2 regions of the Asticcacaulis sp. P4_H10 genome follow, and region 1 is predicted to be linked to the other one. Evidence: riboswitches for the same ligand, from Rfam matches in the RefSeq annotation. Region 1 holds a riboswitch; the other holds the start of a gene.
The links. A riboswitch is a leader RNA that binds a small molecule or an ion and turns the genes downstream of it on or off. The one in region 1 is predicted to bind cobalamin.

Region 1 (5,136 bases):
GTTGCCGAGGGACGTATCCCCTTCCTGCACTCGCTGCCGGACAACGAATCCGCCTTGCGCGCCTATGCCGCCACCGGCTTCAACCCCCGCCGCATGTGGCAGGTCAACCTGTTCGGTCGTGCTGGCGCCGCGTCAGGTAGTGACGGCTATTTTGCCGGCCGCTGATCCTCTTCTTTTCGTCGTCTCTCTTGCTCTTCAGCATATTTGAACGCGGGTGCAAAATCGCATTCGGCCTCAATCGTTTTGTTATAGATGACAATAAAGTCCCACGCCTTTTTTTGATCGTATGGCTCGTCCCTGCTTTCATCCAATAGGATTAGCGAAACGATGTTTGGGATATCGGTTTTTGTAGCGATGTACGGCACATAGCCCTTCAAGCCGAACAGACGACAATTATCGACGGCCGCCTGCTCGCGGGCTTCAGCCTCAGCAGTTGTGGGATCTAGATATTTCGGATTGACTGACCACTGCACATGGCCACTCTTGCTACGATATTCCCTGTGATATTTTTGGAGGTTGCCTGTCGGTACCGGCGCTGCTGCCGACGATGCGGGCTCAGACTCGGCAAGGACCTGTTTTTCGCACCCTCCGCAGAGGATTAACACGGCCACGATTGCTGAAAGGCGCCACATGCGAACCTCAAGGTAAACTCGCACCATCGTAGCAAACAAAAAGCCCGGCCCAAAGACCGAGCTTGATATTTAGAACTCCCGCCACACACACCGGCGGGTAAAAGCCGTCAAATTGGATGAGATGCTAGCTGGCTAGCGCCGGCTGTATTCTTATACAGCCAAGCGACGACTGCGACGCAGATTACCAATTTCACGGTTTTTACGAGGTTTGCATCTTTTTGAGGACTTTATAGGCCTTGATCACACGTTGCAGCTTGTCTTCCGCCGAACGGTCGCCCCCGTTGTTGTCCGGGTGGCAGCGCTTGAGCAGCTCGGTATAGCGCACGCGAATCTGGTCCCAGGTCGCACCGGCTTCGAGGTCGAGGTCGGCAAAGGCCTGGCGCTCGATCTTGCCGTACTGCTTCTCGACCGGAATGGCCTTGTCGCGATTCGGCGACGCGCCGGCGCCGAAGACGCTGTGAGGGTCGTACATGCCGGCGCCTTTAGTGCCCTTGGTCGTGAAATTGGCAGCTTCGCGCGATTGACGCGACGCCCGGAACGCCCAGGTCGGACGGCCGCCAGTGGCGATCGCTTCGCGGTGGCTGCGCGCCTCGCCTTCGGACATGCCGGAGAAGAAGTTCCAGTTCTTATTATACTCGCCGGCGTGAAGCTGGCAGAAGTTATAGAACTCGTTCATCATTTCGCGCGACTTCGGGGCGCGCGCCGTCGCTGCCTTGTGGCACTCCGGCCACTCGCAAGGCTTCTGGCCCGGCTTGAGCTGCAGAACGTCGTCTTCGGGGCGGCGCGTGTGTTCCTCGCCTTCCTTGGGAGGCCGGATGCGCATATCCATAAAACGCGGCTTGTACTTGAATTCATCGCTCATATGATGAGATAGCACCTTGAAAGCATAATAACTGCTGAATTGTATCTGACGTGTGAGGCCGAAAATGGGTGAAATCGCTGATCGTATCCGATCGAAGCTAGAAGCCGCCCTTAGCCCGGTGCGTCTTGATATCCAAGACGACAGCGCCAAACATAGTGGGCATTCGGGCGCGCGTGAAGGGGGCGAGAGTCATTTTTCCGTGCTTGTAGTGTCCGAAGCGTTCGAAGGGCTTAACCGTGTGGCCCGTCAGCGACGCATAAACACCGTCCTGGCCGTGGAACTGGCAGGTCCGGTCCACGCGCTGAGCATCCAGGCAAAGACGCCGGCTGAGGCATAAAAGCGCGTCCCAAAGAGTGAACCGGTTTTTGGACAGGAAGCGCGACAGAAGACTGTCGCACTTTCAGCACATCGCTGAAAATCCTCCACCCAAGCCTTGACGCGCAAAGGCGCACACCGTAATGGCCCGGCCGTGCCAATGGTGCTTCCCGAAAGGGAAGATAATAGGGAACCGGGTGGAAATCCCGAACTGTCCTCGCAACTGTAAGCGTTGAGCCCGCCGCCACACGTCACCTGCTTTCGCGGGGAAGACGGCGTCGGGCGCTGGAAACGCAAGTCAGGAAACCTGCCGTGGCTGTCGTCCTTTGCCGGGTCGAGGTGTGCCGGGCGAGCGAGAAGCCTCTCGAAAGACGATGTGTTTGTGAGCCGTAGTCCAATGTGGGCTATCGGCTCTCGTCTTCTGGCGGAAAGAAACCGTTCCATGTTGAAGAAGATCCTCACGCTCGGCGCATCCGCGCTGGCGCTCCTCTCCCCGACGCTCGCTCATGCCGATGGCGAAGACGTCATCGTCACCGTCACGCGCGAAGCCCTGTCGGTGTCCAAGATCGGCCAGGCCGTCGACGTCCTGACCGACAAGGACATCAAGTCCTATCAATCCCTGTCGGTCAGCGACCTGCTGTCGCGCACCACCGACCTGCACACCATTTCCAATGGCGGTCCGGGCGCGGCGGGCGCCTCCAGCATCCGTGGCGCAGGCGCCGATCAGGTCCTGTACCTGCTCGACGGCATTGCGCTCAATGACCCGTCGCAGGTCGGCGGCGGCGTCGATCTCGGCGTCCTGTCGACCGGCGACGCCGAACGCATCGAAGTCCTGCGTGGACCGCTGTCGACCCTGTGGGGATCGGGCGCTGTTGGTGGCGTCGTCAGCATCACCACGCGCCGCGCGACGGAAGCCCTGGAGGGCGACCTGTCCGTCGAAGGCTTCGACCATTATGGCGCGGCACGCCTCGGTGTTGGCGGCAAGGCCGGCCGTCTGAACTGGCGCGTTTTTGCCTCCGGCCTGAACGATCGTGGCGTATCGGCGGCAGCCACCGGCACCGAAGCCGATGGCTTTACCCAGACGCAACTGAGCGCACGTGCAAGCTACGCAATCACCAACACGGTAAGTGTTACCGGCCTGGCGGCAAAGACGCACAATTACAGCGAAGTCGATGGCTACGACATCAACTTCAATTTCACCGACACGGATGAAACCTCGCTCAGCGACACGACTCTGGCCGCGCTTGGTCTAACGGCGAAGTATGACGCGTTCGAACACACCCTGTCGGTCAGCGCGACCGAAACCGAGCGTAACCTGTACGATCAGAGCCGCACCCCGACTTTTGAGGGCCGCGGCCGCTCGCTGACGGCGGATTACCACCTGGTCTATCGCATATCCGACGCCACGCGCCTGCTGGCTGGCCTGCGCCATCAAAAAGATGAGATGCGCACGCAATCGACCTGGACACCGCTGCAAACCGCCGATCAGGACCTGACCAGCGCCTATGGCCAGGTTCGCCACGATTTCGGCGCCACCACCGTGGCCGTCAGCGCCCGTCACGACGAGTCGTCGAGCTTCGGCGGCCAGGACATCGTTCAGGCTTCGGTAGCCTTCCCCGTCGGCCAGTGGCGGTTCCGCGCCAGTGCCGGCCAGGGCGTCAAGGTGCCAAGCCTGTATCAGCTCTACAGCGACTACGGCAATGCGGACCTTCAGCCCGAAAAGGCGCTGACCATCGACGGCGGCTTCGACTACAGCTTCGCTTCGGGCCAGGTTTCGGTGACGGTGTTCACGCGCAACATCGACAACCTGATCGGCTTCGATTCGTGCTGGCCGGCAACGGCTGCCCTGTGCGCAACCCATCCCTTTGGCTTCTACGACAATATCGACAAGTCCGAAGCCAATGGTGTCGAGCTGGAGTGGACGCAGGACATCAGCGATCGCCTTCACCTGCGCGGCAATCTGACGGCGCTCAATACCCGCAACGAATCGGCCGGACTGGAAGGCAAGGAGCTGGCGCGCAAGCCGAACCTGCTGGCCAATGTCGACCTCAACTACGACGTCAGCGACGCCCTCAACCTGGCGATCGGCGTGCGCCACGCCGGCGATGCCTTCGACAATGCGGCCAACACGGTCGCCCTCGATGCCTACACCCTGACCGACCTGCGCATGCGTTACCAACTGAACGATCGCGTCGAACTTTATGGCCGTATCGAGAACCTGACCGATCAGCGCTACCAGACGGCTGCCGGTTACGGCCAAGTCGGCCGCAGGCTGTGGGTCGGGGTGCGCACGCGGTTATTCTAGCCCTACGTGCACGAGTGCACACCAAATTGAGCGTGTGCAACAACTTACCTCACGCTTTTGGCAATTGTGGCGCGAATATGAACGAAAAACGTATTGTGCGTTGCGATGAAAAATGCTTCGTTCCGGGCGTACTTTAAGTATTGCCGGGCGCTTTCAGGCCGTCGGACGTTCCAACCCGTCCGACGGCCGTATAACATCTGCGCTAGACCATGATGCGTTTCGGTTGAACCGCCATCATGGCCTAAGTTTTTGCTTTGTCGCGATATCCAGCCAAAAACCGCTACACACTTTTTGGCATGTCGCTTTGAGCCGGCCAGCCGTCGGATTTCCCGCCCGTCTTTGACAAAACCTCGACACCTTCGATGCGCATGGCCTTATCGACCGCCTTCAGCATGTCGTAGAGAGTGAGCGCCGCCACGCTGACCGCGGTCAGCGCCTCCATCTCCACGCCGGTCTGCCCCGACGTCCGGACCTCGGCCGAGATATCGAAGCCCGGCAGGCCGGTATTTTCGGCGATGACCACCGCCACCTTGGTAAGCGCCAGCGGATGGCACAGCGGGATCAGGTCTGCCGTGCGCTTGGCCGCCATGATGCCGGCCAGTTCCGCCGTCGTGATCACCGCGCCCTTCGGCGTGCGGCCTTCGCGCACCAGGGTGACGGTTTCGGCGGCGCAGATGAGCCGGCCCGCCGCCTTCGCGGTCCGGACCGTCACGGCCTTGTCGGAAACATCGACCATACGGGCGCGGCCCGATTCGTCGAGATGCGTCAGGTCACTCATGTCCACCTCTTCAGATCTTGCGCATCGGCGGCACGCGGCTCGACCCAACGTTCCCCTTCCCGCCCCGCCTCGCGCTTCCACAGGGCCGCTTCGGATTTCAACCGGTCCATGGCATAGTCGGCCGCCTCGAACGCCGCACGGCGATGGGCGCTGGCGGCGGCGACAAAGACGATCGCTTCACCCGCCATCACCTTGCCGCAACGGTGCAGTACCGTCAGGGCCGTGATGTCGAAGCGCGCAGCGG
Region 2 (5,136 bases), on a different contig from region 1:
CGAAGTCGGCGATGTCCATAACCTCGACATGTTCCTGGACGTCAATGGTCAGCGCATGCAGACCGGCAACACCAAGACGCTGATCTTCAACGTCGCGCACTGTATCAGCTACATTTCGCGCTTCATCACCCTGCAACCGGGTGACCTGGTCATCACCGGCACGCCTCCGGGCGTCGGCGAAGGCAAGAAGCCGAACCCGATCTACCTGAATGCCGGCGACACCATGCATCTCGGTATTTCGAAGCTGGGCGAACAGCGCCAGACCGTGGTGCCGTTCAGCCTCGAAGGCCAGGAGATCCTGGGCTAATGGCTTACGCAGGTCGTTTTGATAATCGCTGCGCCGTCATCACCGGCGGCGCAGGTGGACTGGGCAAGGCTGCGGCCGCGCGCATCATCGCCGAAGGTGGCGAGGTCGTCCTGTGGGACCTGAACGCCGAGGCGGTGGAAGCCGCAGCCAGCGACGTCGGCGCCACCGGTTTTGTGGCGCTGGACGTGTCGAAGATTGAAGAGGTCACTGCCGCTGCCAAAACGTCGGCAGAGATCCTCGGCAAGATCGACATCCTGATCGCTTCGGCGGGCATCACCGGCGCCACCGTGCCGGTGTGGGAGTTCCCGGTCGATTCGTGGCTGAAGGTCATGGATATCAATCTCAACGGCCTGTTCTACTGCAACCGTGAGATTATCCCGTACATGCTGGAAAACGGCTATGGCCGGATCGTTAACGTTGCCAGCGTCGCCGGCAAGGAAGGCAATCCGAACGCCTCGGCCTATTCGGCATCGAAGGCGGGCGTGATCGGTTTCACCAAGTCGCTGGGCAAGGAACTGGCGACCAAGGGCGTCATCGTCAATGCGCTGACGCCGGCGACCTTCGAGTCGCCGATCCTGGCGCAACTGCCGCAAAGCCAGGTCGACTATATGCGCTCCAAGATCCCGATGGGCCGTCTGGGCGTTGTCGATGAATCGGCGACCATGGTCACCTTCATGGCGTCGGAAGAGTGCTCGTTTACGACGGCCTCTGTGTTCGACACGTCTGGAGGACGGACGACTTATTAGTCGTCGTCCACCAGACATTTTTTGTTCGCCCTACCGCTTCGCTGCTTGAGGGCTGTGGCGGCCGGACGACCTGCTAAACAAGTCCCCTCTCCCTGCTTGCAGGGAGAGGGTGGCCCATCGGGCCGGGTGAGGGGCAAAAACACGTCACCCAAAACGCCGATCCCCTCTTCCGGCCTTCCACTATCCAGGGAAGAAAAAGAGGAAACCCCATGGCTATCCAGCGCTTTGTCGATGCTCACATCCATCTGTGGCAACTGAACCGTCTGTCCTATGCCTGGCTGACCCCACCCTTTTCTGATGATGGCCCGAACGGCAGCGTCGAGCCGATCGCGAAAGACTATGTCCTCAGCGACTACTTTGCCGACGCTGAAGGTTTCAAGATCGACAAGGTCGTCCATATCGACGCCGGCGCGGCCGCGTCTGACGCCCTCAACGAAACGCGCTGGCTGCAATCGCTTGCCGATGAGACGGGCTTTCCCAACGCCATCGTCGCCTTTGCCGCACTGAATGATCCGGACGTCGAGCCACTGCTGGCCCAGCACGTCGAAAGCCGCAATGTCCGCGGCATCCGCCACATCATCAACTGGCACGAAAACCCGAAGCGCACCTATACGCCGCGCAACCTGCTGGACGACCCGGCATTTGCGCGCGGGTATACGTTGCTGTCACGTTACAAGCTGTCCTTCGACCTGCAGATCTATCCCGGCCAGCTGATCCAGGCCTATGAACTGGCCAAACAACACCCCGACACGCCGGTCATCCTCAACCATATGGGCATGCCGGTCGACGCCGACCTGACGCAGTGGCGGGAAGGCATGAGCAAGCTGGCCGAACTGCCGCACGCCGCCGTTAAGATTTCCGGCCTTGGCTTTGTCGATCGTGGCTGGACAGCACAGTCGATGCGCGGCCCGGTGCTAGAAACCATCGATCGCTTCGGCCCGGAGCGCTGCGCCTTTGCCAGCGACTTCCCGACCGACAAGCTGTTCAATTCCTATTCGTACGCCTTGCGCGCCTATGACGACATCACTGCCGGCTTCAGCGCGTCCGATCGCGCCGCCCTGTTCGCTACCACCGCGGAACGCATCTATCGAATTTGAAGAGGAAATGCCCGCACCACATAATGATATAAAGATATCTTTATATCATTATTGACGACTCGATATTTTGAGGTCTAAGGTCCATGCATGACCTTAGATCACGTCTTCCTGCACGGTATCGAAGCCCACGGGCATCACGGTGTCCTCGACTTCGAGCGCCGCGACGGACAGCTTTTCGTCGTTGACGTCGATTGGTGGCTCGACACCATGGCCGCTGTCACGTCGGATCGGATAGACGCCACGGTCTGTTACAAACAGTTGCACGAGTGCGTCAGCGCCATCATTACCGGCAAGCCGTGGTCGCTGATCGAAACCCTGGCCTCACACCTGACGACCACCCTGCTCACGCGCTTTGAGGCGATCGAGATTGTCAAGGTAACCGTTCACAAGCCCCATGCTCCGATCGGTGGACGCTTCGCCGATGTCGGCATCACCTTGACCCGCCGCCGGAATAAAGCCGGCCTCGCCGCACTCCATCTGGAGGATCTGATATGACCGGCCTCATGCGATAAACACATACATATAATCATATAAAGATATCTTTATATGATGCTTGACGGGCAGTAACGCATAACCTATCACTATCGTGTCCGTGGTTCTGTCCGTCGCTTGGCGGAGAGCTAAGAGGGAAGCCGGTTCAAGACCGGCGCTGCCCCCGCAACTGTGAGCGGTGAGCCAATATCCATAATGCCATTGGGCGGAACCCTGACACGGTTCCTCCTGAGAAGGCGGATAGACGCTATGACCCGTAAGCCAGGAGACCTGCCGCAGACAAATATCCATCCCGGGCGGAGGGCCACGGGCGTGCGTTCTCACGCGCCTCATTTCCGGGGCGCGACCGTTGACGTGTGTCCGTGCTCCCCGGCCGATCATCCTACGGGGACCATCGTGTCAAAATCACAATTTCCAGTCGCTGCACTGGGGACACCGCGCATCGGCCTGAAGCGCGAACTGAAATTCGCGCTCGAAAGCTATTGGTCGGGCAAGTCCGATCAGGCAGCCTTGCTGGCCGAAGCCAAGCGCCTGCGGGCGCTCAACTGGGCGCGTCAGGAAGCGCACGGCGTCGATATGATTCCGTCGAACGACTTCTCGCTCTACGACCACGTGCTCGATACGTCGCTGATGGTCGGTGCCATCCCGGCCATTTACGGCGATAAGGCCGATCTCGACACCTATTTCACCATGGCCAGAGGATCGCAGAAAGGCCACGCCGAAACCTGCGCGCACGGCCACGTCCACCATTCCGGTCATGGCGTCCCTGCCCAGGAAATGACCAAGTGGTTCGACACCAATTACCACTACATGGTGCCGGAATTCACGGCCGATCAGACCTTCAGCCTGAAATCCTTCAAGCCGGTCGATGAGTTCCTCGAAGCCAGGGCACTGGGCCACAATACGCGTCCGGTCCTGGTCGGGCCGGTGACCTTCCTGCGTCTCGGCAAGGGGCCGGAAGGCTTTAATCCACTGTCGCTAATTGATCAGTTGATCCCGGTCTATGTCCAGATTCTGAAGGGTCTTAAGAACGCCGGTGCCGAGTGGGTCCAGATCGATGAGCCCGCCCTTGTGCTCGACGGCAATGTCGCCACCGCGGCCGCGCTGCAAAAGGCCTATGCCGCCTTTGCCCGCGACGTACCGGGTTTGAAAATCCTCGTCGCCAGCTATTTCGGCGCCTTGGAGGAAAACCTCGATGTCGCCGTCGCCCTGCCCGTCGCCGGACTGCATATCGACCTCGTCCGCGCCCCCGAGCAGTTGGCACCCGTCCTCGCCAAGGCGCCAAAAGACCTCGTCCTGTCGTTGGGCGTCATCGACGGCCGCAACATCTGGCGCGCCGACCTCGCGAAAATCCTCGACGCGCTGGAACCCGTCATCGCTGCTCATGGCGCAGGGCGTTTCCAATTGGCGCCGTCGTGCTCGCTGCTACATACGCCGATCGACCTCGACCAGGAAGACGCGCTCGATGGCGATGTCCGTTCGTGGCTGGCCTTCTCGGTCCAGAAGATGAGCGAACTCAACACCCTGTCGAAGGCCCTGGCCGAAGGACGCCAAAGCGTGCGGGACACGCTCGACCAATCGACCTCGGCCGCCGCCGCGCGCAGGAACTCCCGCAAGGTCCACGACCGCGCCGTCGACAACCGCCTGAAGGCTGTCACAGCTGAGCACACCCAACGCAAGAGCGCCTTTGCCGCCCGCGCCGCCGTCCAGCGTCAGCGCTTCAACCTGCCGGCCTTCCCGACGACGACCATCGGTTCCTTCCCGCAGACAGCTGAGGTCCGCCAGGCGCGCTCTTCCCACGCCAAGGGCCAGATCGACGATGCCAGCTATGAAATCTTCCTGCGCGAAGAAACCGAGCGCGCCATCCGCTGGCAGGAAGAGGTCGGGCTCGACGTGCTGGTGCACGGCGAATTCGAACGCAACGACATGGTGCAATACTTCGGCGAGCAGCTGTCGGGCTTCACCTTCACCAAGCACGGCTGGGTGCAATCCTATGGCTCGCGCTATGTCCGCCCGCCGGTCCTGTTCGGCGACGTGTCGCGCCCCAGGGCCATGACGGTGGAATGGTGGAAATATGCGCAATCCCTGACGGACAGGCCGGTAAAGGGCATGCTGACTGGTCCCGTGACCATCCTCAACTGGTCGTTCGTCCGTGACGACCAACCGCGTTCGGAAAGCTGCCGCCAGATTGCGCTCGCCATCCGCGACGAGGTTGAGGACCTGGAAGCCGCCGGCGCCAAGATGATCCAGATCGACGAAGCCGCACTGCGCGAAGGCCTGCCCCTGCGCCGCCGCGACTGGCAGCACTATCTCGATTGGTCGGGGGACGCGTTCCGCCTCACCGCTTCAGGTGTCGCCGACGAAACCCAGATCCACACCCACATGTGCTACTCGGAATTCAACGACATCATGGATTCGATCGCGGCGCTCGACGCCGACGTCATTTCCATCGAGACCTCGCGCTCGAAAATGGAACTGCTCGACGTCTTCAAGT

Region 2: it holds a riboswitch for cobalamin, as region 1 does, so the genes downstream of both, metE (5-methyltetrahydropteroyltriglutamate--homocysteine S-methyltransferase) here and AC1DON_RS19120 (TonB-dependent receptor plug domain-containing protein) in region 1, are expected to answer to the same signal.

Annotation. Positions count from the first base shown of each region.
Region 1 covers NZ_JBFUKH010000010.1:243,082-248,217, forward strand. The annotation lists gene AC1DON_RS19100 (GNAT family N-acetyltransferase) at 1-165, shown strand, start outside; gene AC1DON_RS19105 (hypothetical protein) at 147-632, opposite strand; gene AC1DON_RS19110 (J domain-containing protein) at 832-1,494, opposite strand; gene AC1DON_RS19115 (BolA family protein) at 1,559-1,831, shown strand; cobalamin riboswitch at 1,954-2,138, shown strand; gene AC1DON_RS19120 (TonB-dependent receptor plug domain-containing protein) at 2,252-4,114, shown strand; gene moaC (cyclic pyranopterin monophosphate synthase MoaC) at 4,395-4,892, opposite strand; gene AC1DON_RS19130 (molybdenum cofactor biosynthesis protein MoaE) at 4,889-5,136, opposite strand, start outside.
Region 2 covers NZ_JBFUKH010000005.1:109,135-114,270, forward strand. The annotation lists gene AC1DON_RS10425 (2,4-didehydro-3-deoxy-L-rhamnonate hydrolase) at 1-307, shown strand, start outside; gene AC1DON_RS10430 (SDR family NAD(P)-dependent oxidoreductase) at 307-1,053, shown strand; gene AC1DON_RS10435 (amidohydrolase family protein) at 1,263-2,150, shown strand; gene folB (dihydroneopterin aldolase) at 2,238-2,645, shown strand; cobalamin riboswitch at 2,727-2,934, shown strand; gene metE (5-methyltetrahydropteroyltriglutamate--homocysteine S-methyltransferase) at 3,039-5,136, shown strand, end outside.